DNA from 3 places in the Bradyrhizobium sp. 25ACV genome. Region 3 is predicted to be linked to each of the others. Evidence: predicted binding sites of a transcription regulator. Region 3 holds the regulator's gene; each other region holds the start of a gene.
What was found. The regulator PhoB, encoded in region 3, activates phosphate uptake and scavenging genes when phosphate is short. The targets are predictions, from matches to a motif close to TGTCATNNANCTGTCAT.

Region 1 (9,987 bases), on a different contig from region 3:
AATTGCGCACTAGGACCGGGCGACCCAGTACTCCGTGACGGCGGTTATGGAATCGAGAGGCTGCGGCGTACTGGATTCCCCGCCTTCGCGGGGAATGACAGCGGAGGGTGTGACTGAAAAGCGGGCGGAGCGCCCACCCTACCCCTTCTTCTTGACGTCCTTGACGTTGGTGAATTCGATGCCCTCGGCGCGCTCTTTGGTGTAGCCGAGATAGAACTCGTTTCGGGCGAGATACACGGGATCGCCGTCGACGTCGTCGGCGATGCTGGAGGTGTTCGCGGCGATGAACGTGTCGAGCTTCTTGCGGTCCTCGGAGGAGACCCAGCGCGCGAGCTGGAATTCGCTGACCTCGAACTCGACCGGCAATGAATACTCCGCCTCCAGCCGTGCCTTCAGCACGTCGAGCTGAAGCGCGCCGACGACACCGACCAGCGCCGGCGCACCGTCGCGCGGCCGGAACACCTGCACCACGCCCTCTTCCGACATCTGCTGCAGCGCCTCCTTCAGCTTCTTCGCCTTCATCGCGTCGGTGAGACGGACGCGGCGGACGATTTCCGGCGCGAAACTCGGCACGCCGACGAAGTTGAAATCCTCGCCCTCGGTCAAGGTGTCGCCGATGCGCAGCGTGCCGTGATTGGGAATGCCGACGACGTCGCCGGCGAAGGCTTCATCCGCGACCGAACGGTCCTGTGCGAAGAAGAATTGCGGGCTCGACAGCGGCATGCTCTTGCCGGTGCGAACCAGCTTGGCCTTCATGCCGCGGCTGAGCTTGCCCGAGCAGAGGCGCGCAAAGGCGATGCGGTCGCGGTGGTTCGGATCCATATTGGCCTGGATCTTGAACACGAAGGCGCTCATGCGCGGATCGGTGGCCTCGACCTTGCGCTGGTCGCTGTCCTGCGCGCGCGGCTCGGGCGCGAACTTGCCGAGGCCTTCCAGCAGGTCGCCGACGCCGAAATTGCGCAGCGCGCTGCCGAAATAGACCGGCGTCAGATGGCCCTCGCGGAACGCGTCGAGCTCGAACGGTTTTGACGCTTCGGTGACGAGCTCGAGCTCGTCCTTGACCGCGGAGACATCGAGATTGGCATTGAGCTTGGCGAGCTCGGCGATCTCGATCTGCTGCGCCGCGCCGGTCTTGGCGCCGCCGCCTTCGAGCAGGCGCACGCCGCCATTGGCGACGTCGTAGGTGCCGAGGAAGTCGCGGCCGCGTCCGACCGGCCAGGTCATCGGCGTGGTGTCGAGCGCCAGCGTCTTCTCGATCTCGTCGAGCAGCTCGAACACGTCGCGGCTCTCGCGGTCCATCTTGTTGATGAAGGTGATGATCGGGATATCCCGAAGACGACACACCTCGAACAGCTTTCGAGTGCGCGCCTCGATGCCCTTGGCGGCGTCGATCACCATCACGGCGGAATCGACCGCCGTGAGGGTGCGATAGGTATCTTCCGAAAAGTCCTCGTGGCCCGGCGTGTCCAGCAGGTTGAAGACAAGGCCCTCGAACTCGAAGGTCATCACCGAGGTCACGACCGAGATGCCGCGCTCGCGCTCGATCTTCATCCAGTCCGACCGCGTGTTGCGCCGCTCGCCCTTGGCCTTGACCTGGCCGGCCAAGTTGATGGCGCCGCCGAACAGCAGCAGCTTTTCGGTCAGCGTGGTCTTGCCGGCGTCGGGATGGGAGATGATCGCAAACGTGCGCCGCCGCGCCACTTCGGCGGCAAGCGGGGAACGGGCCGGCGATTCGGCTGTGGTGGCGGCGATGTCGGACATGGCGGGAGCGTGTGGCAGGGAAAACGGGCCTGATCAAGCCTCATTTGGTGATTGCGGAGCCCTCCGGCCAGCCCCATATCGGCCTTGGCCATACTGGCCTTGGGGGGAGGACGACCTCCCCGGCCCATCAGCACATCAGTCGCGGGGACGACCCTGCCTTGAATGGAGGGTCGTCATGGCCTGGAGCATCCTGTTCGTCGCGGGCCTTCTCGAGATCACCTGGGCGATCGGCCTGAAATACACCGAGGGCTTTAGCAGGCTTGTTCCGTCCGTCGTCACGCTCGTGGCCATGGCCGGCAGCGTCATCCTGCTCGGATTCGCCCTCAAATCCCTACCCGTGGGAACCGCCTATGCGGTCTGGACCGGCATCGGCGCGGTCGGCACCGCAACGCTGGGCATCATCCTGTTCGGCGAGCCGGCCACGGCCCTCCGCCTTGCCAGCATCGGGCTGATCGTCGCCGGGATCGTCGGGCTGAAGCTGGTTACTTGACCAAGATCTTGACCGCCCACCAGGTCAGCGCCGCCACGATGGCCGAGGCAGGAATCGTGATTACCCAGGCATAGACGATCGAGCTGGCAACGTTCCAGCGCACCGCCGAGACGCGGCGGGCGGCGCCGACGCCGACGATGGCGCCGGTGATGGTGTGCGTGGTGGAGACGGGAACCCCGAGATAGGTTGCCATGAACAAAGTCGCGGCTCCGCCGGTCTCGGCGCAAAAGCCCTGCATCGGGGTCAATTTGGTGATGCGCAGGCCCATGGTCCGGACAATGCGCCAGCCGCCCATCAGGGTGCCCAGCGCCATCGCCGCCTGGCAGGACAGCACCACCCAGAACGGCACCGAGAAGTCGCTGCCCAGATGGCCCTGCGAATAGAGCAGCACCGCGATGATGCCCATGGTCTTCTGCGCGTCGTTGCCGCCATGGCCGAGCGAATAGAGCGAGGCGGAGGCGAATTGCAGGATACGGAAGGCGCGATCGACCGCGAACGGCGTCGAGCGCACCGAGGCCCAGGACACGATCGCCACCAGCATCATCGCCAGCAGGAAGCCGATCAGCGGCGACAGCACGATCGCCAGCACCGTCTTGGTCAATCCGCTCCACACCGCAGCCGAGACCCCGGCCTTGGCCATGCCGCCGCCGACGAGCCCGCCGATCAGCGCATGCGACGACGAGGACGGAATGCCGAGCGCCCAGGTCACGAGGTTCCAGACGATGGCGCCGACCAGGGCCGCGAAGATCACCTGGGCGTCGACGATCGAGGGATCGATGATGCCGGTGCCGATGGTCTGGGCGACGTGCAGGCCGAACACCATGAAGGCGACGAAATTGAAGAATGCGGCCCAGAACACCGCGAATTGCGGCCGCAACACGCGGGTCGAGACGATGGTCGCGATCGAATTGGCGGCGTCGTGCAGGCCGTTCAGGAAATCGAACAGCAGCGCGACGGCGATCAAGCCGACCAGGACGGGAAGACCCAACGCGGCATCCACAGCGGCCTGCCCTAAACTTGCTCGATGACGATGCTGTTGATCTCGTTCGCGACGTCGTCGAAGCGATCCGCCACCTTCTCGAGGTGGTCGTAGATCTCGACGCCGACGATGAAGTCCATCGCATTGCCGTCGCGATGCTTGAGGAACAGCTCCTTAAGGCCGATGTCGTGGAGGTCGTCGACGCGGCCCTCGAGCTTGCCGAGCTCCTCCGTGATCGCGGTCAGCATGGCGACGTTCGGGCCGATCGATTGCATGAGCGGCAGCGCGCGGCCGACCAGATTGGCGCACTCGATCAGAAGCCCGCCAATCTCGCGCATCGGCGGCTCGAAGGTGCGGACCTCGAACAGCATCACCGCCTTGGCCGTCTGCTGCATCTGGTCGATGGCGTCGTCCATCGACGTGATCAGGTTCTTGATGTCGCCGCGGTCGAACGGGGTAATGAAGGTGCGGCGCACCGCCGTCAGCACCTCTCGGGTGATGTTGTCGGCGTCGTTCTCGAACTGGTTGACGCGCTGGCAATAGACCGGCGTCTCCTCGCCCCCGTTGAGCATGCCCTGGAGCGCGATGGAGCCCTGGATCACCGTCTGGGCATGCCGGTCGAACAGGTCAAAGAACCGTTCTTCCTTGGGCAGGAAAGCACGAAACCATCGCATCATGGGGGTAGGCTACCGGTTGGAAATGGCCCGGCCCTGTCGGACCGTCATGAAACTGTCATAGACCATTTTCGATCCGCGCGCGTGTCATCTCACGCCCGCGGAGCCGGATCATCCACCGCTTTCAGACGGCCGGTAAACCGTTTTTGAATCAGCTACTTAGAGCGATCGCCGGAAGTAATGCGCGATTTCGCCGATGACGCCGCGGCGGAAGGTGAGCACGCAGACCACGAAGATCGAGCCCTGGATCACGGTCACCCACTGGCCGAAGCCGGCGAGATATTGCTGCATGGCGATGATCGCGAAGGCACCGACCACGGGGCCGAAGATGGTTCCGAGGCCGCCAACCAGCGTCATCAGCACGACCTCGCCCGACATCGACCAATGCACGTCGGTGAGTGAGGCGTTCTGCGCCACGAACACCTTCAGCGCACCGGCAAAACCGGCCAGCGTTCCCGACAGCACGAAGGCCAGGAACTTGTACTGGTCGGTGCGGTAGCCCAGCGAAATCGCGCGTTGCTCGTTCTCCCGGATCGACTTCAGCACCTCGCCGAACGGCGAGTTGATGATGCGGTAGATCAACAGGAAGCCGGCGAGAAACCCGACCAGCACGACGTAATAGAGCACGGTCGGCTTGGAGAGATCGAGGACGCCGAACATGCGTCCCTGCGGGATACCCTGGATGCCGTCCTCACCGTGGGTGAACGGGGCCTGGAGGTAGATGAAGTACAGCAGTTGCGACAGCGCCAGCGTGATCATCGAGAAATAGATGCCCTGGCGGCGGATCGAGATGTAGCCGGTGATCAGCGAGAGCACGAAAGCCGCGGCGATGCCGACGAGGATGCCGAGTTCGGGCGGCAACGCCCACACTTTCAGCGCATGCGCGCAGCAATAGCCGGCGGTCCCCAGGAACATGGCGTGGCCGAACGACAACAGGCCGCCATAGCCGATCAGCAGATTGAAGGCGCAGGCGAGCAGCGCAAAGCACAGCGCCTGCATCACGAAGAACGGGTAGACGCCCGTGAATGGCACCGACGCCAGCAGCAGCGCCATCACTAAGAAAGCGATCATCTCGTCGCGCATCGCGCGAGGGGTCACCGGCAGCGTGTCGTCCGTCAGGGTTGTCATATCAGGCCGCCCTTCCCGTCAATCCCGTTGGCTTCACCAAGAGCACCAGCACCATCAGCACGAACACGACGGTGTTGGAGGCCTCGGGATAGAAGTACTTGGTCAGACCCTCGATCACACCGAGCGCGAAGCCGGTGATGATGGAGCCCATGATCGAACCCATGCCGCCGATCACGACCACCGCGAACACGACGATGATGAGGTCGGCGCCCATCAGCGGCCGCACCTGGTTGATCGGCGCCGAGAGCACGCCCGCGAGCGCGGCAAGGCCGACGCCGAGACCATAGGTCAGCGTGATCATGCGCGGCACGTTGATGCCGAAGGCGCGCACCAGCGTCGGATTTTCGGTGGCGGCGCGCAGGTAAGCGCCGAGCTGGGTCTTCTCGATCAGGAACCATGTCGCCAGACACACGACCAGCGAGAACACGACCACCCAGCCGCGATAGATCGGCAAGAACATGAAGCCCAGATTCATGCCGCCCTTGAGCTGGTCCGGAATGGCGTAAGGCAGACCGGAGGAGCCGAAATAGTTCTGGAACACGCCCTGCACGATCAGCGCGATGCCGAAGGTCAGGAGCAGGCCGTAGAGATGGTCGAGCCCGGTCAGCCATTGCAGCATGGTCCGCTCCAGGATCATGCCGAAGATGCCGACGACAACAGGTGCGATCAGCAGCGCCCACCAGTAGTTAATGCCGCCGAGGCTCAACAGGAAATAGGCAACGAAGGCGCCCATCATGTAGAGCGCGCCATGGGCGAAATTGATGATGTTGAGCATGCCGAAAATCACGGCAAGCCCGAGACTGAGCAGCGCGTAGAACGAGCCGTTGATCAGTCCCACCAGTAGCTGAGCGTATAGAGCCTGCATCGATCCCGCACCCGGTCCCTTCGGCGTTCCCTGAAAGTCGCCCGCGGGCCTGATGGCCCGCGGGCGGTTGTCTTACTTCTTCAAGAGCGCGCACTTGCTCTCGGACAGCGGCGTGAAAGCCTGGTCGCCCGGCACCGTGCCGACCAGCTTGTAGAAGTCCCACGGCCCCTTGGATTCGGAGGGCTTCTTCACCTCGAACAGATAGGCGTTGTGGATGGTGCGGCCGTTGGGCTGAATCTCGCCCTTGCCGAACAGATCGTCCTCCGTCGGCATCGACTTCATCTTCTCGACGACCTTGACGCCGTCATGGGGATTGCCGCCGAGCGCCTCCAGCGCCTTGAGATAGTGACGCACGCCCGAATAGACGCCGGCCTGCACCATGGTGGGCGGCGCGTTGTTCTTCATCTTTTCAGCGAAGCGCTTCGAGAACGCCCGGGTCTGGTCGTTCATGTCCCAGTAGAAGGTCTCGGTGAAGTTGAGACCCTGCGCCGTCTCCAGCCCGATCGCCTTGACGTCGGTGAGGAAGAGCAGCAGCGCCGCGAGCTTCTGGCCGCCCTTGCCGATGCCGAACTCGGCGGCCTGCTTGATCGTGTTGGTGGTGTCGCCGCCGGCATTGGCAAGACCGATGATCTTTGCCTTGGATGACTGCGCCTGGAGCAGGAAGGACGAGAAGTCCGGCGTGTTCAGCGGATGCTTGACGCCGCCAATCACCTTGCCGCCGTTGGCGGTGACGACCGCCGTGGTGTCACGCTCGAGCGCGGCACCGAAGGCGTAGTCGGCGGTCAGGAAGAACCAGCTGTCGCCACCGGCCTTCACCAGCGCCTGACCGGTGGTATGGGCCAGCATGTAGGTGTCGTAGGTCCAGTGCACGGTGTTGGGCGAGCACTGCGCGTTGCTGAGATCCGAGGTCGCCGCGCCCGAGTTGATGTAGACGCCGTTCTTTTCCTTGATGACGTTGTTGACGGCGAGCGCCACGCCGGAATTCGGCACGTCGACGATGATGTCGACCTTGTCGACGTCGAACCATTGCCGCGCGATCGCGGTGCCGATGTCGGGCTTGTTCTGGTGATCGCCGGAGATGATGTCGATCTTCCAGCCCTTCGCAGCCAGGCCGGAATCCTCAACGGCCATCTGTGCGGCGAGGGTCGAGCCGGGACCGCCGAGGTCGGCGTAGAGGCCGGACTGATCGGACAGCGCGCCGATCTTGACGGTCTTGTCCTGCGCGGACGCGACGCCTGTGACGGCGAAGGTGAGCGCGGTGGTCAGCAGCAATGATGCAATCGACTTCGTCTTCATGCAACTTTCCTTTTTGAATTTTCTCGTTGGCGGTACTAGACACCCAAATAGGTGTGGAGCTTGTCCATGTTGGCGGCAAGATCCGCATTGGAAAATCCGTCAATGATCTTGCCGTGCTCGACCACGTAGTAGCGGTCGGCGACGGTGGATGCGAAGCGGAAATTCTGCTCGACCAGGAGGATCGTGAAACCCTCCTTCTTGAGTCGCGCGATGGTGTGGCCGATCTGCTGGATGATGACCGGCGCCAGGCCCTCGGTCGGCTCGTCCAGCATCAGGAAGCTCGCGCCAGTGCGCAGGATGCGCGCGATCGCGAGCATCTGCTGCTCGCCGCCGGACAGCTTGGTGCCCTGGCTATTGAGCCGCTCCTTCAGGTTCGGGAACAGATCGAAAATCTGATCGAGCGGCAGCCCGCCTTCACGGACCACCGGCGGCAGCATCAAATTCTCCCGCACGTCGAGACTGGAGAATATGCCCCGCTCTTCCGGGCAGAATGCGATGCCCATACGGGCGATCTTGTCGGAGGTCGCGCGGATGATCTCCTGGTTGTTGAACTTCACCGAGCCGGTACGCTTGCCGATGATGCCCATGATCGACTTCAGCGTGGTCGTCTTGCCGGCGCCGTTACGCCCGAGCAGGGTGACGACCTCGCCCGCGTTCACGTCGAAGTTGATCCCGTGCAGGATGTGGGACTCGCCGTACCATGCTTCCAGGTTGCGGATTTGAAGGATGTTTCCGCCGGTCGCAGCCTTGGCCGGAGCCTCGGCGATCGCAGTGTCAGGCATGACCGGCTCCCAGATAGGCTTCCTTGACGCGCTCGTCCTTGGTGAGCTCCGAGTAATGGCCCTGCGCGAGCACCTGGCCGCGCGTCAGCACGGTGATGATGTCGGACAGGTTGGCCACGACGCTTAAGTTATGCTCCACCATCAGGATGGTGTATTTCGCCGAGATGCGCTTGATCAGCGCCGCGATCTTGTCGATGTCCTCGTGGCCCATGCCCGCCATCGGCTCGTCCAGCAGCATCATCTCCGGGTCGAGCGCGAGCGTGGTTGCGATCTCCAGTGCACGCTTGCGTCCATAGGGCATCTCGACCGCGGGCGTGTTGGCAAACTCGTTCAGGCCGACATCGTTCAACAATTCGCGCGCGCGATCGTTGAAGCGGTTGAGCACCGACTTGGAGCGCCAGAAATCGAACGAAGAGCCGTGCTGGCGCTGAAGCGCGACACGGACGTTTTCCAGTGCCGTGAGATGCGGAAACACCGCCGAAATCTGGAACGAACGGACCAGCCCCATGCGGGCCACGTCGGCCGGCGCCATCGCGGTGATGTCCTGCCCCTTGTAGAGGATCTTTCCGGCGGACGGTTTCAGGAACTTGGTCAGAAGATTGAAGCAGGTCGTCTTGCCGGCCCCGTTCGGGCCGATCAACGCATGAATGCTCCCACGGCGAACCTTGAGCGCAACGTCGCGGACGGCGAAGAAGCCCGCGAACTCCTTGGTCAAGCCTTCCGTTTCGAGAATAAACTCATCGGCCAAACAGATTTCCCCCTGCCCGCGCGAGCCGCGTGGCTATCCTTGTTGCTTCGGCTTTCCGGGGGCCTTGGAGCCTATCCTTGGAGCCCATCCGGAACGCCGCCTCCGGGCGCGGAATATGCCGGAGGTGACGGGGGTTAGGCAAGGCGGAAAGCTGAGCAGATCAGGTCTGCGGCTGGGATACAAATGCTCCCTTAGTCGGAGATGTTTTGATGTCGTGCCTGCCCGGCCTCCCGGTTCGCAAGGCACCGGTCATCAAGCCGTCGTTAACGGTCTTTCGTCCGGCGCGCCAGCCTTCATAGAAAATTTTCCCGCAGGCTGCATCATGTGCGGGTTTTGACGTTCCAGGATTATTGTTTTGGCTTTCGCAAGCGCCGCTCCGTCCGTCGTCAAGTCGATCAGGCAGCGTGATCTCCTGAACACGTGGCTGCGACTTTATGCGAGCCAGCAGATCGCGCCGGCGGTTTGGGAATATCAGCCTGCGCGGCTCGAGGAAGAGCTGTCCGATCTCATCTATTATACGGTGGACGCTTCGACGCCGGCGCCGCGCCTGACCATCCAGAGCGAAGGCACCCGCATCTCGCGCGCTTATGGACATACCGGCAAGGGCGTTCTGCTCGACGATTATCTCGGGCCGCGACTCGCCCCCTTCGTGATGCCGGTTTATTATGAATGCGTGGCGCGCGGGCTGCCCGTCTACAGCGTTGCTGACGTCGACGACATCTACGGGCGCATCGTCGCGTATGAACGGCTGCTGCTGCCTTTCCAGATCGGCGGCCAAGTCTGCCACGTCATCGCCTCGGTCAAGACCTTTTGCGAGGACGGCGGCTTCGAGATCAAGAATCTGATGCGCGGAAATGACGCGCTGCCGCGCCCGAAACTGCGCGCCGTGATCGATCGCGATCTCTTCCATCGCGCGCCTGGCCGCATCGCGACGGCCGACGTCGTCGAATTCGCGGACCAGCCGGCTCCCGGCGTCACCAACGAGATCATCGAGCTGAACTAGTCTCTAAAGCATGATCCGGAAAAGTGCGCAGCGGTTTTCCGAAAAGATCATGCTCAAACAACAACCTAAAGCGCGATGACAATCTCGTCGCGCTTTAGTCTCTAACGCGTCTTGGCGCCGACTTCCTTGGCATAGATGTCCGGCTTGAAGCCGACCAGCAGCTTGCCGGCGATTTCCAGCACCGGCCGCTTGATCATCGATGGTTGCGCTAGCATCAACGCCAGCGCTTTCTTCTCGCTCAAGCCTTCCTTGTCGGAATCG
Region 2 (9,987 bases), on a different contig from region 3:
TCACGGGCCGCGGAAGAACCGAGCGGCTTGACATCCACCGTTGTGAGCTTCGGATCGGTCACTTGTTCAGCCATGCTTTTCCACATGACCTCGATGGCAGGTCGGCCCTGCACCATCGGGGAGCCGGGCGGGAGCGCGGTCGCATCGGCGCTGTAGAGGGACGCAATCCCGGAAAAATCTCCCTTGTTGAACATCTCGATCCATTTCGCATTGTTTGCTTCGATCTCGGCCTTCTGAGCCAAAGCCGGCGCGCTCAACGCGATCACGATTGCAATCGCCGATGCAATGTTGCGCATGATCATCTCCAGACTCAATGTACGATACAGATACAGGGGCAGTCGTCTTGTCTCGACGTGGATGCATTGAATGGCCCATCCCAGACCGGGGCAGACGCAACGGCAATTCCGGAGAATTACCGTCAGCACCGTTGACGAAGCTTCGCTGTGGAAATTGACGGGCAATTGACCTGACGAGGACTCCATGTCGCGGCTCGAGCGCTTGACCAGGCGCGCTCTTTGTCCCTGGCAGGCGCGGCCCGAAGGGGAGCGACTTGCTCGAAACGATCTGCTGTTGCCCGCCCCCCGTGATTAGGGGAGGGACCCGAACGCCCATTACGCTATTGCATCGAATATTCAGTCACGGTGACACCCGCCCGCCGCCCGTCGGGCAAAACACCCTGTCAATCCCCCGACGCAAAAACATTCTTGTTTACCGAATTTCGGATATGTCGTATCAATGGCCCATCCCGCCCGCCATAAGGGGCGTTTCGCGATCGTCACGAGACGCGGGCCGGGAGGCGGTGGCCGCGACGGCGTCGGCGCGCTGGGCTGGCTGCAGGGCGGGAATCCCCGTGAGCAGCGGCACGCGCGATACGACACGGCGCTGACGGCGTCCTCGGTTCGGCCTCGATGGTGAGCGCACGCAAGCCATCGGGGACAGGAACGGGGATGTGCGCGGACGGCAAAATCGTGTGGTCCTGACGCCCGGGGTCTGTGCGTCAAGTGTTGCGGTGATGTTGCGGCCCAACCGGGTCTGCACATCAGTCATCCGCAAGGCGACGGGGGCAATAGTGCATCGCTCCCCGGGGAGAGCACGACATAAGCCGTAAAGCCATTCGCGCAGGGAAGGCCGGTCGCCCGGCTACACCTGTTGTCCACCCCGTGCGCGTCTTGTTCGCACACGGGACCGCGGGTGCCAGCCGGCGCCCGGCCTTCCCTGCGCCCTTTCTGAACAAGAAGGGCAACGAAGAGAGCAAAGCTCGGGCGAAATGGGTCGCGAGAATGCGACAGTGTGTCTTCTGAATGGATCATGTTTTATGGGCAGTCTCGTGCCCCGGACGCAGCGCAGCGTCCCCCTGGCGATGCAAAGCATCGTCCAGAAGGACGATGCGCTGCAGAGCCGGGGCCTATGTTGCGACGGACCGCGCAGTGTCTGGGTCCCGGCTCTGCGCAGCAATGTTACGCATTGCAGCGCGTCCGGGACACGAGGGCTCCTATGCGCTCTCCGTCTCCCGGTGCACGTCGTGTACGACGAGGCCCATGCCTTCCTCCGGCATCTTGATCCAGTCGCGGCGCTTCAGGGTGCGCTTGGTGTCCTCATAGCCGCTGGTCCAGTGCTCGCGCATCGAGGTGCCCGAGAATTCGTGGTCCTTGGCGTCGCCCTCATAGGCCTTCTGCTGGTAGATCAGATGCAGGATCGCGATCTCCGGCATGTGGCACAGGCTCGCCTTGAGCTTGCGCTCCTCGTCGGACAGCTGCTCGTCCGGCAACTTCGCCAGCGCCTTGTGGAGCAGGACCTTGAGATTGTGGGTGCGGCGATAGACGTCGGTGTTGTGGCGCGTGCGCGAGGAATACATGATGTCCTTGTGGCGGGCCATCACGTCCTGGATCGAGCGCGGCAGCACGCCGCGCGCGCTGAACAGGTCGACCTGGAACACCAGCGAATTGAGCGCATCCTCCTGGTCGAGCAGATGCTGCAGCGGCGTGTTGGAGACGATGCCGCCGTCCCAGAAATGATCGGTGCCGATCCGCACCATCGGCAGCGCCGGGGGCAGGGCGCCGGAGGCCATGATGTGCTCCGGCTCGATCTCGTCATGGGAATTGTCGAAATAGATGAAATTGCCCGAGAGCACGTTGACCGCGCCGACCGCGAAGCGGACCTTCTTCTCGTTGATGAGATCGAAGTCGACCAGCTCGAGCAGGCTCTCCTTCAGCGGCATCGTGTCGTAATAGCTGGTCGCGGTGCGCGCGCCGACCGGGCTGAACCAGGGGTTCATTTGGTGCGGGGTGAAGAAGCCCGGCTGTCCCATCGCCGAGGTCATCCAGGCGCTGGTGAGATTGCGCCACTGGCGGAAGATGTCGCCGTCGGGCGTGTAGTGCCAGATCTTGCGGTTGGTGATGCGCTCCCAGAAGATGCGCAGCGCCTCGAGCCGTTTCTCCGGCTTGTTGCCGGCGATGATGGCGGAGTTGATTGCGCCGATCGAGACACCGCAGACCCAGTCGGGCTCGATGCCGGCCTCGTGCAGCGCCTGATAGACGCCGGCCTGGTAGGCGCCGAGCGCGCCGCCGCCCTGCAGCACCAGCGCGACGCGATCGCAGCGCTCGGGCCGCCAGCCCCGCGAGGGCGCCTGATGTGTCTGATAGGTCGGTTGCGACGTGCGGGCGTCCATGGCGATGCCTCCTGCTTGCGCCAGACGATTGCGTCCCGTGGTGACGGCGTGATGACAAGGCGGTACCGATGCATCGCCGGCAATGCAGACCGACCACGCTGCAATGGCAGGGGGTCGTGCGCCTGACGGAAAAGCTTCACATCGCAGTCAATGAGGATCGCTAGCAATTGCCGCCGATCAGGATTCACAGGAGACCAGCGATGCGAAGCGAAGACGTGCTGAGACTTCCGTCCATGCCCGCGGCAGGGCCGAGCTATCCGGCCGGGCCGTATCGGTTCGTCAACCGCGAGTTCCTCGTCATCACCTACGAGACCGACCCGGAGCTGATCCGCGCCGGCCTGCCTGAGCCATTACAGCCGATCGACCAGCCGATCGTGCATTACGAATGGATCAGGATGCCGGATTCCTCCGGCTTCGGCAGCTACACCGAATCCGGCCTCGTCATCCCCGCGCGCCTCAACGGCGAGGACGTCAACTTCGTCTCGCAGATGTATCTCGACGACGATCCGCCGATCGCCGCCGGCCGCGAGATCTGGGGCTTTCCCAAGAAGTACGCCCATCCGAAACTCGAGATCGTCAAGGACACGCTGACGGGCACGCTGGAATATGCCGGCCAGCTCGTCGCCATGGGCACCATGGGCTACAAGCACGAGAGCATGGCCGGCAACGGCGATCTCACCCGCGCCACGCTGTCGAAAACCCAGATCAATCTGAAGATGATCCCGGGCGTGGACGGCCGTCTCGAGGTCTGCCAACTGGTCGCGATCAACCTCGTCGACATCGTGCCGAAGGGCTCCTGGATGGGGCCGGGCCGGCTGCATCTGGTGCCTCATGTCAACGCGCCGGTTGCGGATTTCCCGGTCCGCCGCTGCCTCGGCGCCCATCATTACATTGCCGATCTAACGCTGCCGTTCGGCCGCGTCGTGCACGACTACATCAGGCAAGCCGAGGCGGCCGCGACGGGGCTCGCGGCGGAATAGGGCGGCATCATCAAACTGTAACACTGGCGTAATTGAGTACCCGCGTGGGGTCCGGAAGATGCCGTCAGCCATCTTCCGGAATGGGGCAGTTGTTGGCGGTTGGGGTTGGCCATGGCTGAGCCGGCAAAGCTTGTCAGCGCACTATCGGACGGCGAACCCGCCATTCCCGGCCTGGTCTGGGCCTTCCGCCTGCACAGCGACGGCAGTGCCGAGGCGCTGCCGGTCGATCGGCCGATCGAGTTCAGCCATGACGGCCGGCTCTGGCTGCATTTCAACCTGACTGACGCGCGGGCGCGGCCCTGGATCGCGGCGTCGCAGCTGCCGCCGCTCGCGCGCGAGCTGCTGCTGTCGAGCGACACCTTCCAGCAGCTTCACCTCATCGATCACTGCGTCTATGGCGTGTTTTCCGACCTCGTGCGCGAGATCGACAGCGCGACGGAGGAGACCGCGTTCCTGCGCTTCGCCATGACCGAGCGGCTGCTGGTCTCCGGCCGCCACCAGGCGCTGTGCTCGGCGGACGCCGCGCGGCGGGTGCTCGAAGGCGGCTACCGCGTCGACAACGTCGCCCATCTGCTCGAAAAGATCGTCGACGAGGTCGCCGACACGCTTGACCGGATGGCCGACAAGCTTGGCCAGGAGATCGACGATATCGAGGAGCGCATCCTGGCCGACGACGCCAAGCCGGAGATGCGCCGCAATCTCGGCCGTCTGCGCCGCACTTGCGTGCGGCTGCATCGGCAGCTCACCGGATTGCGCACGCTGTTTCACCGTCTCGATCAGAAGAACACCGATCATTTGTCGCCGGCGTTGCGGATCCAGGCCGGCAAGCTCGCGCAGCGGCTCGATGGGCTCGATCACGACATCGTCGAGCTGCGCGAGCGCAGTCGCCTGCTGGAGGAAGAGCTGCGCTTCAAGAACGAGGAGGAGAGCAACCGCCATCTCCACACCCTCTCGATCGTGACCTCGCTGTTGTTGCCGCCGACGCTGATCACCGGCATCTTCGGCATGAACACCAAGGGCCTGCCGCTGACCGAGGTCGAGAGCGGATTCCTCTGGGCCGCGGTGCTGATGGCCTCCTCGGTTGCCGCGGCCTATCTGTTCATGCGGCGCACCGGTATCTTCAAGTAGCGTGTGTCGATCGTGAGTTGGGGGACCCAAATATCCGTGGCGGCCGCTCTTGCGCTGGCCTGTACGGCGACGAGCGCGCTCGCCGGTGCCAAGGACGAGAGCGCGGCCGCATGGCTGTTTCCCAAATGGTTCAACGAATGGCATGACGGCCTTGCCAGCAAGGGCCTGAATTTCGGCGCCACCTATATCGCAGACAATATCGCCAATGCCGCCGGCGGCGTGAAACGCGGCGTCATCCAATTCGGCCGGCTCGATCTGTCGGTCGATGCCGATCTCGACAGACTGGTCGGCTGGACCGGCGGCCGCTTTTACGCCAATGCCTTCATCATCTACGGCCAGGGGCTCAGCCGCAACTACGTGATGAACCTCGCCACCATCAGCGAGATCGAGGCGCTGCCGGACCAGCGGCTTTACAATGCCTATGTCGAGCAGAGCTTTTTCAATGACCGCCTGAACATCCGGGCCGGCCAGCAGGCCGCCGATGTTGAGTTCTTCGACAGCCAGACCGACGACCTCTTCATCAACGGCACCTTCGGCTGGCCCGCGATCAAGGCGTCCAACCTTCCGGCCGGCGGCCCCGCGCCGCCGATCGCGGTGCCCGGCATTCGCATCAAGGCCGCACTGACCGACAAGATCACCGCGTATGGTGCGGTGTTCAACGGCGATCCATCAGGGCCCGGCGATGTCGATCCGCAGCTGCGCGACCATCATGGCCTGGCATTCCGCATCAACGATCCGCCATGGGTGATCGGGCAGGTCCGCTTCAACTACGACATCGATATAGGCGGCCGCCCGCTCGCCGGCAATTTCACGCCGGGTGGGTGGAGGCATTACGGCTCGTTCGACAGCCAGCGCCTGACGGCGGAGGGGATATCGATCGCCGATCCCGGCGGCAGCGGCATTCCCGCAAAGCTCAAAGGCAATTACGGCATCTTCGCCGTGATCGAGCAGGTGCTGTATCGTCCGCCTGAGGTCACCGAGACCAGCACGTCGGCCTCGCTCCCCGGCATCACCGCGTTCGGCCGCATCGCCTACAGCCCGCCGGATCGCAATCTGATCGACCTCTATATGGACGGTGGCATCGGCCTCGTCGGTTTCACGCCGGGCCGTCCGCTTGACCGCTTCGGCGTGGCGGTGGCCTATATGCGGATCTCGAACACCGCGCGCCATCTCGACGTCGATACGCAGGCCTTCACCGGCATCCGAAGCCCAGTGCGCAGCAACGAGACGCTGATCGAGATGATCTACGAGGCGCACATCAAGCCGGGCTGGCTGATCGCGCCTTACTTTCAATATGTGTTCCGTCCCTCCGGCGGCGTTGCAAATCCGAACGATCCGAGCGGTGTTTCGCGGATCGGTGACGCCGCAGTGTTCGGCGTCACCACCACGATCCGGTACTAGGCTGAGGCCGCTGCCGGCTGTAGTTTCGGTTGCCGCGACAGCGCCAGCACGATCAGCGACGCGAACACGCAGAGCGCGCCGGCGATGAAGAAAGCGGGCAGGTAGCTCTCATAGACCGTCCGTGACAGGCCGGCACCGAAGGCGGCGGTACCGGCGCCAAGCTGATGGCCGGCAAAGATCCAGCCGAACACCAGGTTGGCGCGCTCGGGCCCGAATTTCTGCGCGGTGAGGCGCACGGTGGGCGGCACGGTCGCGATCCAGTCGAGGCCGTAGAACATCGCGAAGATCGACAGGCCATAGAACGAGAAATCGCTGAAGGGCAGGAAGATCAGCGAGAGCCCGCGCAGGCCGTAGTACCAGAACAGGAGATACCGATTGTCATAGCGGTCCGACAGCCAGCCCGACATGATGGTGCCGAAGAAGTCGAAGATGCCCATCGCCGCGAGCAGGCTCGCCGCCTGCACCTGCGGGATGCCGAAATCGAGACACATCGGGATCAGGTGAACCTGGACGAGGCCATTGGTGGAAGCGCCGCAGACGAAGAAGGTCGCAAACAGGATCCAGAATGCGGTCGACTTCGAGGCATCGCGTAGCGTGCCGAGCGCCACGCCCGTGATCGAGCCGTGGCTCACGGGCGGAGCCGGCAGGGGCTCGGTGCCTTCGTCGCCGTACGGGCGCAGGCCGAGATCGCTCGGACGGTCGCGCATCGCAAGCAGGACGGCCAGCGCGGAGACGCCGAGCATGATGCAGACGAATCCAAGCGCAAGTCGCCAGCCGTAGCGTTCGGTGAGGCTTGCGAGCAGCGGCAGGAACACGAGCTGGCCGGTGGCGACGCTCGCAGTCATGATGCCGACGACGAGGCCGCGCCTGTCTGCGAACCAGCGCGTGGCGATGGTTGCGCCGAGCACCAGCGCGGTCATGCCGGTGCCGATGCCGATCACCACGCCCCACAGCGCGACGAGCTGCCAGACCTCGGTCATGCCGAGGGAGAGCACGAGCGCCGAGACGACGATCAGCTGAGCCGCCAGCGTGACGTTGCGCAGGCCATAGCGGTTGAGCAGGGCGGCCGCGAAAGGCGCCATCAGTCCGAACAGGATGAAGCGGATCGACAGCGCGGAGGAGATCTCCGCCGTGCTCCAGCCGAACTCCTTCTGAAGCGGAACGATGAACACGCCGGGCGCACCGACCGTGCCGGCGCTGATCAGCGCGGCGAGGAAGGTCACGCCGACCATCACCCAGCCGTAATGAATGTTGCGGCGGGACAATGCTGCCGCGAGCCAGTTCGAGATCATTGGGCCTCAATGTGGGTTGGCGAGCCCGGTGGGACTCGCGTCATGGTTCCAGTCTGGCACGGGGAAGGGAAGTCTGAAATGACAGACTTCCCTCCCTCTATTTCGGACACAGGCGCGTCAGCGCGCCGACCGCTCCACCGCGATCGCCGTGGCTTCGCCGCCGCCGATGCAGAGGGCCGCGATACCGCGCTTGAGATTGTTCGCCTCGAGCGCATGCAGCAAGGTCACAATCAGCCGCGCGCCGGTGGCGCCGATGGGATGGCCGAGCGCGCAGGCGCCGCCATTGACGTTCAGCTTGTCGCGGGGAATGCCGAGGTCACGCTGCGCCGCCATCGCGACCACGGCAAAGGCCTCGTTGATCTCGAACAGATCGACGTCGGAGGCAGCCCAGCCGACCTTGTCGAGCAGCTTGCGGATCGCCGGGATCGGCGCCGTGGTGAACCATTGCGGCTCCTGGCTGTGGGTGGCGTGGCCCTTGATCTCCGCGAGAATGGGCAGGCCAGTCCGATCGGCAAGCGACCGCTTCGCCAGCACGAGCGCGGCGGCGCCGTCGGCGTTGGCGGAGGAGGCGGCCGGCGTGATGGTGCCGTTGGCGCGGAACGCCGGCTTCAGGCTCGGGATCTTCGCCGGGTCGACTTTCAGCGGATGCTCGTCATTGGCGATGACGCGGGGACCGGCCTTTTCCGCGAGCGTGATCGGCGCAATCTCGGCCTTGAACGCGCCTCCCTCGACGGCCTTGCGGGCGCGGCTGAGCGTCTCCATCGCATAGGCGTCCTGGTCCTTGCGGGTGAACTGGTATGTCTCCGCGGTGGCCTCGCCGAAATCGCCCATGGAACGGCCGGTCTCGTAGGCATCCTCCAGCCCATCCATCATCATGTGGTCGATGATACGGTCGTGGCCGACGCGATAGCCGCCGCGCGCCTTGGCGAGCAGATAGGGCGCGTTGCTCATGCTCTCCATGCCGCCGGAGACGACGATCTCGGCCGAGCCGGCGCGGATGATGTCGTGCGCAAGCATGGTCGCCTTCAAGCCGGAGCCGCAGACCTTGTTGACTGTGGTCGCGCCGGTGGCGTCGGGCAGTCCGGCCGCGCGCGCCGCCTGACGCGCCGGCGCCTGGCCCTGTCCGGCCGGCAGCACACAGCCCATGAAGACCTCGTCGACTTTCTCGGGTGCAAGTCTTGCGCGCTCCAGCGCCGCGCCGATCACGTGTGACCCGAGCTTGTGCGCGGGGAGCGGCGAGAGCTTGCCCATGAAGCGGCCGAGCGGGGTGCGGGCGGCGGAGACGATGACGACGGGATCGGCGGCTTCAGCCATGATGGGGCTCCCTGGCGGTGATGTGTAAGATTATGATCATCATATGATGCGGTGCAAAAAATGCAACCGCGCCAGGGATGAGAAAATGTCGTGGGTGGGATGAGATTTGGTCGTTCGAGCGAGGGAGGCTTACCTACGGCACACTGTCATCGCCCGCGAAAGCGGGCGATCCAGTATTCCAGAGGTCGTGCGGCTAGAACCGAGAGGCTGCGGCGTACCGGATGCCCGCCTTCGCGGAGCATGACACCGTCTTTGAGGAAGCGCCTTCGTTCCTCGCGCCTACCGCTTCCTGTTGACGAACGCCTGCATCAGCCGCGTCGGCTCGTCCGTGAGAAACGACTCGCCGAACACCTTGACACTCAAATTCACCGACTCCGTCAGCGGCAGTTCCTCCCATTGCCGCAGCAGCGCCTTCTGCGAGCGCAGCGCCTCCGGGCCGCATTCGAGCAGCGCCTTCACGGTATGCTCGACGGCCGCGTCCAGTTCGCCCTCCGCCGCGACCTTGTCGACCAGTCCCCAGGCGAGCGCGGTGGCTGCGTCGATATTCTCCGCCGTCATCACCAGCCAGCGCGCGCGGGCCCAACCGATCAGGCGGGGCAACAGCGCTGCGTGGATCACCGAGGGGATGCCGACGCGCACCTCCGGCATTCCGAAATGCGCATCATGCGCGGCAATCCGGAAATCGCAGGCGGCCGCCACTTCGAGGCCGCCGCCAAGGCACCAGCCGGGCATGCGCGCGATCACGGGAGCGGGGAAGGCGCGCACCGCCTCGCAGAGATCGCGCAGGCGGCTGATGAAGTCTTCGGCCGATCGTTGGTCGAGCTTGGCCATCTCCTTGATGTCGGCGCCGCCGATCATGCTCTTCTCGCTCTGGCCGCGCAGCACCACGACGCGGATGCTGCGGTCGGATGCAAGCTGCTGCAGGCCTTCGCGCACGGCGTCGGTCACCGGCGAGCCGAGAATATTGAGCGGGCCGGCGTTGCAGATCGCGACATGAACGACGCCGCGCGTATCGCGCGTCACGCCGCAGTGGGGGTTGAGCATTTCCATCGTGGCATCTCGAAGGTTTCGTGGACCGGCGCGAGGCGCGCGGGTCGGTGCCACTTCCGGGCCGAAACGTCCTTATTGTCAAGCGGGTGGGAGGCGAGTTGCAAGTGCGAACTCCGTGGCATAGTATGACATGTATCATATAAAAGGGATGCCA
Region 3 (9,987 bases):
CGAGCCGACCCAGATCGCGATGGCGGCGCTGTTCGTCACCGCGGGCTATTTCACCCTGACCTTCTACGACCTGTTCGCCGTGCGCGCGATCGGCCATGCCCATGTGCCCTATCGCATCAACGCGCTCGCGGCCTTCACCAGCTATTCGATCGGCCACAATGTCGGTGCATCCGTCTTCACCGGCGGCGCGGTGCGCTACCGCATCTATTCGGCCTACGGGCTGAACGCGATCGACGTCGCGAAGATCTGCTTCCTCGCCGGCCTGACCTTCTGGCTCGGCAATGCCGCCGTGCTCGGCCTCGGCATCTCCTATCATCCGGAAGCCGCCGCCTCGATCGACCAGCTGCCGCCCTGGCTGAACCGGGCGCTGGCGCTGATGATCATCGTCGGGCTGGTCGGCTATGTGGTCTGGGTCTGGACCCAGCCGCGCGTGGTCGGCCGCGGGCCCTGGACCGTGGTGCTGCCGGGCGGCCCGCTGACGCTGCTCCAGATCGCGATCGGCATCGTCGATCTCGGCTTCTGCGCGCTCGCGATGTACGTGCTGGTCCCGGACGAGCCCAATCTCGGCTTCGTGGTGGTCGCGGTGATCTTCGTCTCGGCCACCCTGCTCGGCTTCGCCAGCCACTCGCCCGGCGGGCTAGGGGTGTTCGACGCCGCCATGCTGGTCGGTCTCTGGCAGATGGATCGCGAGGAACTTCTGGGCGGCATGCTGCTGTTCCGCGTCCTCTATTATCTGTCGCCCTTCGTCATATCTGTAATCTTGCTGACGTTTCGCGAAGTTATCATCGGCGCAAGATCGAAGCGCTTGCAGCAGGCGGCGCTCAAGCTCGACCCCGGCCCGGCGCGTGAAGCCGCTTATGTGAGAGAGCGCAGCGACAGCGGTGCCTGACGGCGCCAAGCCTTATTTGGACAGGCCTTCAGACAAGCCCCAGGAGAAGTCCGCCCCGATGGCGATCGACGCCCCATCTTCTCCCTCCGCCCAGCCCTGGTCCGACCGGCTGCGGCATTCGACCGTGATCCTGATCGCCGCGGCGCTGGCGCTGTCCGTCGTCGTCTCGCTCGGCGAATTGTCGGCGCTGCACGCCGCGATCGTGTTCCTCTGTATCGCGGCGGCGGCGCTGGTCCCGTGGCGGCTGCATGATCCCGCCGCCTCGCGCGACGACGTCAGGCGCATCAACCCGGTCGAGAGCGCGGCAGTGGCCGCGGTCGTCGCCGGCATGCCGGATCCGGCGGTGCTGCTCGACCGCGCCGGCCGCGTCATCCACCTCAACGCCGCCGCCGCCCAGCTCGCGCCGGCGCTGCGCCGGAACGAGCTCGCCCAGTTCGCGCTGCGCTCGCCGGAGATCATCACGGCGCTGCGCGAGGCGATCGCGACCACCGAGCCGCGGCGCGCGACCTATCTCGACCACGTCCCGGTCGACCGCTGGCTGGAGCTCATGATCACGCCGGTGCCGGTGCCGACCAGCTTCGGCGGCGCCGACAAATGCATGCTGATGACCTTCCACGACCAGACGCCGCTGCGCCGGGTGGAGGAGATGCGCGCCGACTTCGTCGCCAATGCCAGCCACGAGCTGCGCACGCCGCTGGCCGCGCTGTCGGGCTTCATCGACACGCTGCAGGGCCAGGCCAAGGACGATCCCAAGGCGCGCGAGCGCTTCCTCGGCATCATGCACAACCAGGCCACCCGCATGGCGCGCCTGATCGACGACCTGTTGTCGCTGTCGCGGGTCGAGCTGTCGGCCCATGTCCGGCCCGACACCCTGGTCGACCTGCTGCCGATCATCCGTCAGGTCGCCGACGGGCTCGAGCCGCTGGCGCGCGAGCGCCAGGTCGAGGTCGAGATCCATCTGCCTGAAGGGGCGGTGATGATCGCGGGCGACCGCGAGGAGCTGCTCCGCCTGTTCGAGAATTTGATCGAGAACGCGCTCAAATACGGTGCCTCCGGCGGACGCGTCATCGTGTCGCTGACCTCAGCCGCAGCCACTGATGGAACTCAGGAAATCCGGATCATGGTCCGCGATTTCGGCCCCGGCATCGCGCCCGAGCACCTGCCGCGGCTGACCGAGAGGTTCTACCGGGTCGACGTCGGCGACAGCCGCTCGCAGGGCGGCACGGGGCTTGGATTATCGCTGGTGAAACATATTCTTAACCGCCATCGCGGCCGGCTTTTGATCGAAAGTGTGCCCCGGCAGGGCGCCACTTTCACCGCCTGTTTTCCCCAGGCTAAGACTTTAGTTTAGACCTGAAACTCACGCGATTCCAATCGCTTGAGTGTGTCATCCGACTGTCACGAAACCTTCGTAAAAGCACAGCCGACCGCTCCTAAAGGGGCGGCGCGGGGAGCGCGATCGGGCGCGGTTGGCGCTTCGCTCCCCCCAATGGAGACCAGCATGAATTTCCTCAAAACGATCGTCGCTGCCGGCATGGTCGCCGCTTCGACGACGGCGGCCTTTGCTGCCGACATCACCGGTGCCGGTGCCACCTTCCCATTCCCGATCTATTCCAAATGGGCTGACGCCTACAAGAAAGAGACCGGCAACGGTCTGAACTACCAGTCGATCGGCTCCGGCGGCGGCATCAAGCAGATCCAGGCCAAGACCGTGACCTTCGGCGCCAGCGACGCGCCGCTCAAGGCCGAGCAGCTCGAGAAGGACGGCCTCGTCCAGTGGCCGATGGTGATGGGCGCCATCGTCCCCGTCGTCAACCTCGAGGGCGTGAAGCCCGGCGAGATGGTGTTCGACGGCGAGACGCTCGCCAGCATCTATCTCGGCAAGATCACCAAGTGGGACGACGCCGCGATCAAGAAGCTCAATCCGAATCTGAAGCTGCCCTCGGACGCCATCACCGTGGTCCGCCGCTCGGACGGTTCGGGCACCACCTTCAACTTCACCAACTATCTCGCCAAGGCCAGCGCGGACTGGAAGAGCAAGGTCGGTGAAGGCACCGCGGTCGAGTGGCCGGTCGGCGTCGGCGCCAAGGGCAACGAAGGCGTGTCGGGCAACATCAGCCAGACCAAGAACTCGATCGGCTACGTCGAGTACGCCTATGCCAAGCAGAACAAACTGACCTACACCGGTCTCGTCAACAAGGCCGGCAAGCCGGTGCAGCCGACCGTCGAAGCCTTCCAGGCGGCCGCCTCCAACGCCGACTGGGCCAAGGCGCCCGGCTACTACGTCATCCTGACCGACCAGCCCGGCGAGAAGTCGTGGCCGATCACGGCGGCGACCTTCATCCTCATGCACAAGTCCGCCACCGACAAGGCGGCCTCGCAGGAAGCCATCAAGTTCTTCCGCTGGGCCTTCAAGAGCGGCGGCAAGGCGGCTGAAGAGCTCGACTACATCCCGATGCCCGAAGGCGTCGTGAGCCTGATCGAGAAGACCTGGGCTGCCGAGATCAAGAGCTAAGTAAGACCCTCGTGTCCCGGCCGCGGTGCGGCCCTGGCGATGCGAAGCATCGTCCAGTGTGCCGCTCCGCGAGGGCCGGAACTACAAGACTTCCGCTCCGGATCGGCGCGCGCCGCGTCCGGAGCGCGAGACCGACAAAAAGACTGACAACAAGCGTATATTATCGGGCACAGGGGATCGGCGTGGCAGAAATGGCCGTTCAGAGCGATGTAATCGACGACGCCGGACCGTATGACCGCGCCAAGGCGTTGAGCGCGTTCAAGCTCGGCGACGTCACCTTCTACTGGATCACGCGGCTGTCCGCGATCTCGGTGCTGCTCATTCTCGGCGGCATCATCGTCTCGCTGATCGTCGGCGCGTTCCCGGCGATGAAGGAATACGGCTTCTCCTTCCTGTGGACGCAGCGCTGGGCGCCGTCGGCCGATCCGCCCGTGCTCGGCGCGCTAGGGCCGATGTACGGTACGCTCGTCACCTCCTTCATCGCGATGCTGATCGCCATTCCCGTCGGTCTCGGCATTGCGATCTTCCTCACCGAGCTCTGCCCGCAATGGCTGCGCCGCCCGATCGGCATGGCGATCGAGCTGCTCGCCGGCATTCCCTCGATCATCTACGGCATGTGGGGCTTCTTCGTGCTGGGCCCGTTCCTGGCCAACACCTTCCAGCCCTTCATGATCAGGATCTTCGACGGCGTGCCCGTGCTGGGTGCGATCTTCGCGGGTCCGCCGTCCTATCTCAGCACGTTCAACGCCGCGCTGATCCTCGCCATCATGGTGCTGCCCTTCATCACCTCGATCTCGGTCGACGTGTTCAAGACGGTGCCGCCGGTGCTGAAGGAGGCCGCCTACGGCGTCGGCTGCACCACCTGGGAAGTCGTCCGCAGCGTGGTGATCCCCTACACCCGCGTCGGCATCATCGGCGGCGTCATGCTGGCGCTGGGCCGCGCGCTCGGCGAGACAATGGCGGTGACCTTCATCATCGGCAATTCGTTCCGCATCTCCTCATCGATCTTCGCGCCGGGCACCACGATCTCGGCGGCGATCGCATCCGAATTCGCCGAGAGCGACGGCCTGCACCAGTCCGGCCTGATCCTGCTCGGCCTCTTGCTGTTCGTGCTGACGTTCTTCGTGCTGGCCGCAGCGCGGCTGATGCTGATGCGGCTGGACAAGAAGGCGGGGAAGTAACGTCATGGCGCTCAATCCGATCTATTCGCGTCGTCGCCGCAAGGACATCGTCATCCGCGGGCTCTGCTTCGCCGCGGCCGCCTTCGGCGTCACCTGGCTGGCGCTGATCCTGATCACGCTGCTCTTCAACGGCCTGGCCGGCCTCAATCTCGAGATCTTCGTCGCGGATACGCCGCCGCCGGGTTCGACCGAAGGCGGCCTGCGCAACGCGATCGTCGGTTCGATCATCATGACGTTGATCGGCGTCGGCATCGGCGCGCCGCTCGGCCTGTTCGCCGGCACCTACCTTGCCGAATACGGCCGCAACGACCGGCTGACCTCGGTGATCCGCTTCATCAACGACATCCTGCTCTCGGCGCCCTCGATCATCATCGGCCTGTTCATCTATGGCGCGGTGGTGGTGCCGATGCGTGGCTTCTCCGCGATCGCAGGCAGCCTGGCGCTCGCCGTCATCGTGATCCCGGTCGTGCTGCGCACCACCGAGGACATGCTGCTGCTGGTGCCGAATCCCCTGCGCGAGGCGGCCTCGGCGCTCGGCCTGCCACGCTCGCTGGTGATCAAGCGTATCGCCTATCGTGCGGCCCGGTCGGGCCTCATCACCGGCGTGCTGCTCGCCACCGCCCGCGTCGCCGGCGAGACCGCGCCGCTGCTCTTCACCGCGCTGTCGAACCAGTTCTTCAGCCTCGGCCTGAACAAGACGATGGCCAACCTGCCGGTCACCATCAACAACTTCGTCCAGAGCCCCTACGCCTATTGGAAGCAGCTCGCCTGGAGCGGCGCGCTGCTGATCACGCTCACCGTGCTTGCCCTGAACATTGGCGCGCGCATCCTCGGCGCCGAGAGGACTGCAAAATGACCGACCTGTCCGTATCCATGAGTTCCAACGCTCATCTGGCCTCGCAGCCGCTGCCGGAAGCCCCGGCCAAGGTGACGGTGCGCAATCTCAATTTCTATTACGGCGAGCACCACGCGCTGAAGAACATCAACCTGACGCTGGGCGCCAACCGCGTCACGGCGTTCATCGGCCCGTCGGGCTGCGGCAAGTCGACCCTGCTGCGCATCTTCAACCGGATGTACGACCTCTATCCGGGCCAGCGCGCCACCGGCCAGCTCATGCTGGACCAGACCAACATCCTCGACCCCAGGCTCGACCTCAATCTGCTGCGCGCCCGGGTCGGCATGGTGTTCCAGAAGCCGACGCCGTTCCCGATGACGATCTACGAGAACATCGCCTTCGGTATCCGCCTCTACGAGAAGATCTCGAAGTCGGAGATGGACGACCGCGTCGAGAAGGCGCTGCGCGGCGGCGCGCTCTGGAACGAGGTCAAGGACAAGCTCAACGCCTCCGGCCTGTCGCTCTCCGGCGGCCAGCAGCAGCGTCTGTGCATCGCCCGCACCGTCGCGGTGCGGCCTGAGGTGATCCTGTTCGACGAGCCCTGCTCGGCGCTCGACCCGATCTCGACCGCCAAGGTCGAGGAGCTGATCCAGGAACTGTCCGAGAACTACACGATCGCGATCGTCACCCACAACATGCAGCAGGCCGCGCGCGTCTCCGACAAGACCGCCTTCATGTATCTCGGCGAGCTGATCGAGTTCGACGACACCAGCAAGATCTTCACGTCGCCGAGCGACCGGCGCACGCAGGATTACATCACCGGCCGGTTCGGCTGAGGAGACGCGACATGGGTACCGAACATACCGCAAAAGCTTTCGACACCGACCTCCAGGAGCTCACCCGCCTGGTCGCCGAGATGGGCGGCATCGCCGAGCGCATGATCGTCGATTCCGTCGACGCGCTGATCCGCCGCGACGTCGCGCTCGGCCAGCGCGTCGTCACCATCGACGCCGAGCTCGACGCGCTGCAGAAGCGCATCGAGGAACGTGCGGTGCTCACCATCGCCCGTCGCCAGCCGATGGCGGTGGATCTGCGCGAGATCGTCGGCGCCATGCGCGTTGCGACCGACCTCGAGCGCATCGGCGACCTCGCCAAGAACATGGGCAAGCGCGTCGCCGCGCTGGAGACCGACTTCCATCCGCTGAAGCTGTTCCGCGGCCTGGAGCACATGACCGACCTCGTGCAGCAGCAGGTCAAGTCGGTGCTGGACGCCTATGCCGCGCATGATCTGCCGGCGGCGATGGCGGTGTGGAAGGGCGACGAGGAAGTCGACGCGATCTGCACCTCGCTGTTCCGCGAGCTCCTCACCTACATGATGGAGGATCCGCGCAACATCTCGTTCTGCATCCATCTGATGTTCTGCGCCAAGAACATCGAGCGGATCGGCGACCACGCCACCAACATCGCCGAGACCGTGTTCTACATGATCGAGGGCCAGGCGATCACCGACAAGCGGCCGAAGGGCGACATGACCACCTTTGCCACGACGGTCCCGAATACCTGAAGACTTGAAGGAGCGACGACCCGATGGGCGCACGCATTATGGTGGTTGAGGACGAGGAAGCTCTCACCGAGCTGCTTCGCTACAACCTCGAAGGCGACGGCTATGACGTCGAGACGGTCATGCGCGGCGACGACGCCGACACCCGCCTCAAGGAGCACATCCCGGACCTGATCGTGCTCGACTGGATGCTGCCGGGCCTGTCAGGCATCGAGCTGTGCCGCCGCCTGCGCACGCGGCCCGACACCAAGCAGCTCCCGATCATCATGCTCACCGCGCGCGGCGAGGAGAGCGAGCGGGTGCGGGGACTTGCGACCGGCGCCGACGACTACATCGTCAAGCCGTTCTCGGTGCCAGAGCTTTTGGCGCGCGTGAAGGGCCTGCTGCGGCGCGCCAGTCCTGAGCGGCTCGCGACGGTGCTGGCCTATGGCGACATCGAGCTCGACCGCGACAAGCGCCGCGTGGCGCGCTCGGGCCGGCCGATCGATCTCGGCCCGACCGAATATCGCCTGCTGGAGTTTTTCCTGGAGCATCCCGGCCGCGTGTTCTCGCGCGAGCAGCTGCTCGACAGCGTCTGGGGCCGCGACATCTACATCGACGAGCGCACCGTCGACGTCCATATCGGCCGCCTGCGCAAGCTGCTCAATCTCGGCCGCGAGCAGGACCCGATCCGCACCGTCCGCGGCGCCGGCTACGCGCTCGACGACCGCTTCGCGAAGGCGGAGCAGACGTAAGGTTTGCAGGCGTTGGGGTTTGGTGGGCTGCCGCCACACCCTCAGTGTCGTCCCTGCGAAAGCAGGGACCCATAACCACAGGGCGTGGTTTAGCGAAGACTCGGAGTGACCATTTCGCGCGACAACTGCGCCCTGTGGTTATGGATCCCCGCGTTCGCGGGGATGACACCGAGTGGTTTGAGCCGTCATCGTGTGACGGCTGCAATCAGTTAGATCAACAAGCTCAGCGCGGACCCGGCTTCGCCGGCGCGCGACGGCGATCCGCCGCCGGCTGATACGCCACGCGCGAATGCTGGGCGCAGTAGGGCAGGCCGGAGAGTGCCTTGCCGCCGCAGAAGAAGAAATCCGGGCTCGAGGGATCGCCGACCGGCCAATGGCAGGTCGCCTCGTTCAGCTCGAGTAGCGACAGCCGCTGGCTCATCGGCACCACGTTGTCGTAGGTGACCGGTTCAGCCTCCACCTCGACCTCGAAGGCCTGCGCCAGCGCGGTGTTGCCGCGCGCGATGGGACGGGTCACCCGCATCATGTGCTGCGCGGGACGCGCCTTGCGCGGCCGGGGCGCTGCCGATGAAGGGCTCTTGGCGCGGCCCGACAGACCGAGCCTGTGCACTTTGCCGATCACGGCATTGCGGGTCACATTGCCGAGCTCAGCTGCGATCTGGCTGGCCGAAAGTCCGGCCTCCCAGAGCTTTTTCAGCTGCTCGACGCGATCGTCGGACCAGGTCAAAACCGTCATTGCACCCTTTCCCTCGCTACGCGCCAGCCATCCTGGGGCCTCGCAGCGATTGCCTAAGTCTTCAAAAACCCGTGCCGCCAGAATCCCTTAAGGCTCGCCGGGCGCGTGACTGACGCCTGAACGTTTACGCCGGTACATGAGGACTCTTGAGATCAGAACCGCTGCACGAGATGTCGTATCTGACAATCCAAACGCTACAATATGGCGTGACTCCCGCGCAAGAGTCCGCCGACTCGCTTCCACATGTTCCGTGGTGAAAACCCGCAAAATCGGCACCGCAAGACTACGGATTCAGCGTTTCCCGAGGCTTTCCGGGCGGCATTGACACCCGTCTTGCCAAGCATAAGATAGTCCCGCGTGCCGCCCTTAAAAGGCGGCACGTTTCGTTTTCCGGGCCGGTCGATGGTGCGTTGCGCAATGCACGCGTCACACCGTCCTCAACATTCAAGTGACATCATGACTAACAGCGCAGCGCCGCATTTGCTCCCCGTTTTCGCCAGAGCCGACCTCGGCTTCGAGCGCGGCGAAGGCTGCTGGCTGATCGCGACGAATGGCGATCGCTATCTCGATTTCACCTCGGGCGTGGCTGTGAATGCGCTCGGCCATTGCCACCCGCATCTGATCAAGGCGCTGCAGGAGCAGGCGACGAAGCTCTGGCACATGTCGAACCTGTTCCAGAGCCCGGATGGCGAAAAGCTCGCCAACCGGCTTTGCAACGAGAGCTTTGCGGACTTCGTGTTCTTCTGCAATTCGGGCGCCGAAGCGCTGGAGGGCGTGATCAAGCTGGTCCGGCATCATCACTTCTCCAAGGGCCATCCGGAACGTTATCGCATCATCACTTTCGAAGGCGCGTTTCACGGCCGCACCCTGGCAACGCTCGCGGCGACCGGCTCTGCAAAATATCTCGAAGGCTTCGGTCCGCCCATGGAAGGCTTCGACCAGGTGCCGCATGGCGATATCGAGGCCGTCAAGAAGGCGATCGGTCCGCACACCGCCGGCATCCTGATCGAGCCGATCCAGGGCGAGGGCGGCGTGCGCTCGGCAACGCCGACCTTCCTCAAGGCGTTGCGCCAGCTTTGCGACGAGAAGGGCCTGCTGCTCGCCTTCGACGAGGTGCAGACCGGCATGGGCCGCAGCGGCGATCTGTTCGCCTATCGGCGCACCGGCGTCGCGCCTGACGTGATGTCGCTGGCGAAGGCGCTCGGCGGCGGCTTCCCGATCGGCGCTGTGCTGGCGACCGCGGATGCGGCGGCCGGCATGGGGCCCGGCTCGCACGGCTCGACCTTCGGCGGCAATCCGCTGGCGATCTCCGCGGCCAATGCGGTGCTCGACGTCATGCTCAAGCCCGGCTTCTTTGACCACGTGCAAAAGATGTCGCTGCTGCTGAAGCAGAAGCTCGCCTCCGTGATCGACCGTCATGGCGATGTCGTCAGCGAAGTGCGCGGCGAGGGCCTTCTGATCGGCATCAAGGCCGTGGTGCCCTCCGGCGATCTCGTCGCGGCACTGCGCAATGAAAAACTGCTCACGGTGGGTGCC

Region 1: the regulator PhoB is predicted to act here: its motif matches at 3,950-3,966, upstream of RAD04_RS38120 (DUF47 domain-containing protein).
Region 2: the regulator PhoB is predicted to act here: its motif matches at 2,709-2,725, upstream of RAD04_RS28580 (acetoacetate decarboxylase).

Annotation. Positions count from the first base shown of each region.
Region 1 is NZ_JAVAYO010000030.1:11,561-21,547, reverse strand. It holds gene RAD04_RS38135 (peptide chain release factor 3) at 139-1,761, opposite strand; gene sugE (quaternary ammonium compound efflux SMR transporter SugE) at 1,937-2,251, shown strand; gene RAD04_RS38125 (inorganic phosphate transporter) at 2,244-3,251, opposite strand; gene RAD04_RS38120 (DUF47 domain-containing protein) at 3,263-3,907, opposite strand; gene RAD04_RS38115 (branched-chain amino acid ABC transporter permease) at 4,064-5,032, opposite strand; gene RAD04_RS38110 (branched-chain amino acid ABC transporter permease) at 5,034-5,897, opposite strand; gene RAD04_RS38105 (ABC transporter substrate-binding protein) at 5,970-7,193, opposite strand; gene RAD04_RS38100 (ABC transporter ATP-binding protein) at 7,229-7,975, opposite strand; gene RAD04_RS38095 (ABC transporter ATP-binding protein) at 7,968-8,723, opposite strand; gene RAD04_RS38090 (hypothetical protein) at 9,079-9,726, shown strand; gene RAD04_RS38085 (ArsC family reductase) at 9,828-9,987, opposite strand, start outside.
Region 2 is NZ_JAVAYO010000014.1:172,827-182,813, forward strand. It holds gene RAD04_RS28570 (YybH family protein) at 1-302, opposite strand, end outside; gene RAD04_RS28575 (patatin-like phospholipase family protein) at 1,493-2,668, opposite strand; gene RAD04_RS28580 (acetoacetate decarboxylase) at 2,869-3,648, shown strand; gene RAD04_RS28585 (transporter) at 3,760-4,776, shown strand; gene RAD04_RS28590 (carbohydrate porin) at 4,813-6,177, shown strand; gene RAD04_RS28595 (MFS transporter) at 6,174-7,469, opposite strand; gene RAD04_RS28600 (acetyl-CoA C-acyltransferase) at 7,587-8,783, opposite strand; gene RAD04_RS28605 (enoyl-CoA hydratase) at 9,063-9,833, opposite strand; gene RAD04_RS28610 (PaaI family thioesterase) at 9,987-9,987, shown strand, end outside.
Region 3 is NZ_JAVAYO010000013.1:243,530-253,516, forward strand. It holds gene RAD04_RS27680 (putative bifunctional lysylphosphatidylglycerol flippase/synthetase) at 1-889, shown strand, start outside; gene RAD04_RS27685 (ATP-binding protein) at 948-2,240, shown strand; gene pstS (phosphate ABC transporter substrate-binding protein PstS) at 2,391-3,404, shown strand; gene pstC (phosphate ABC transporter permease subunit PstC) at 3,596-4,585, shown strand; gene pstA (phosphate ABC transporter permease PstA) at 4,590-5,441, shown strand; gene pstB (phosphate ABC transporter ATP-binding protein PstB) at 5,438-6,256, shown strand; gene phoU (phosphate signaling complex protein PhoU) at 6,268-6,984, shown strand; gene phoB (phosphate regulon transcriptional regulator PhoB) at 7,008-7,715, shown strand; gene RAD04_RS27720 (GcrA family cell cycle regulator) at 7,939-8,451, opposite strand; gene RAD04_RS27725 (acetylornithine transaminase) at 8,908-9,987, shown strand, end outside.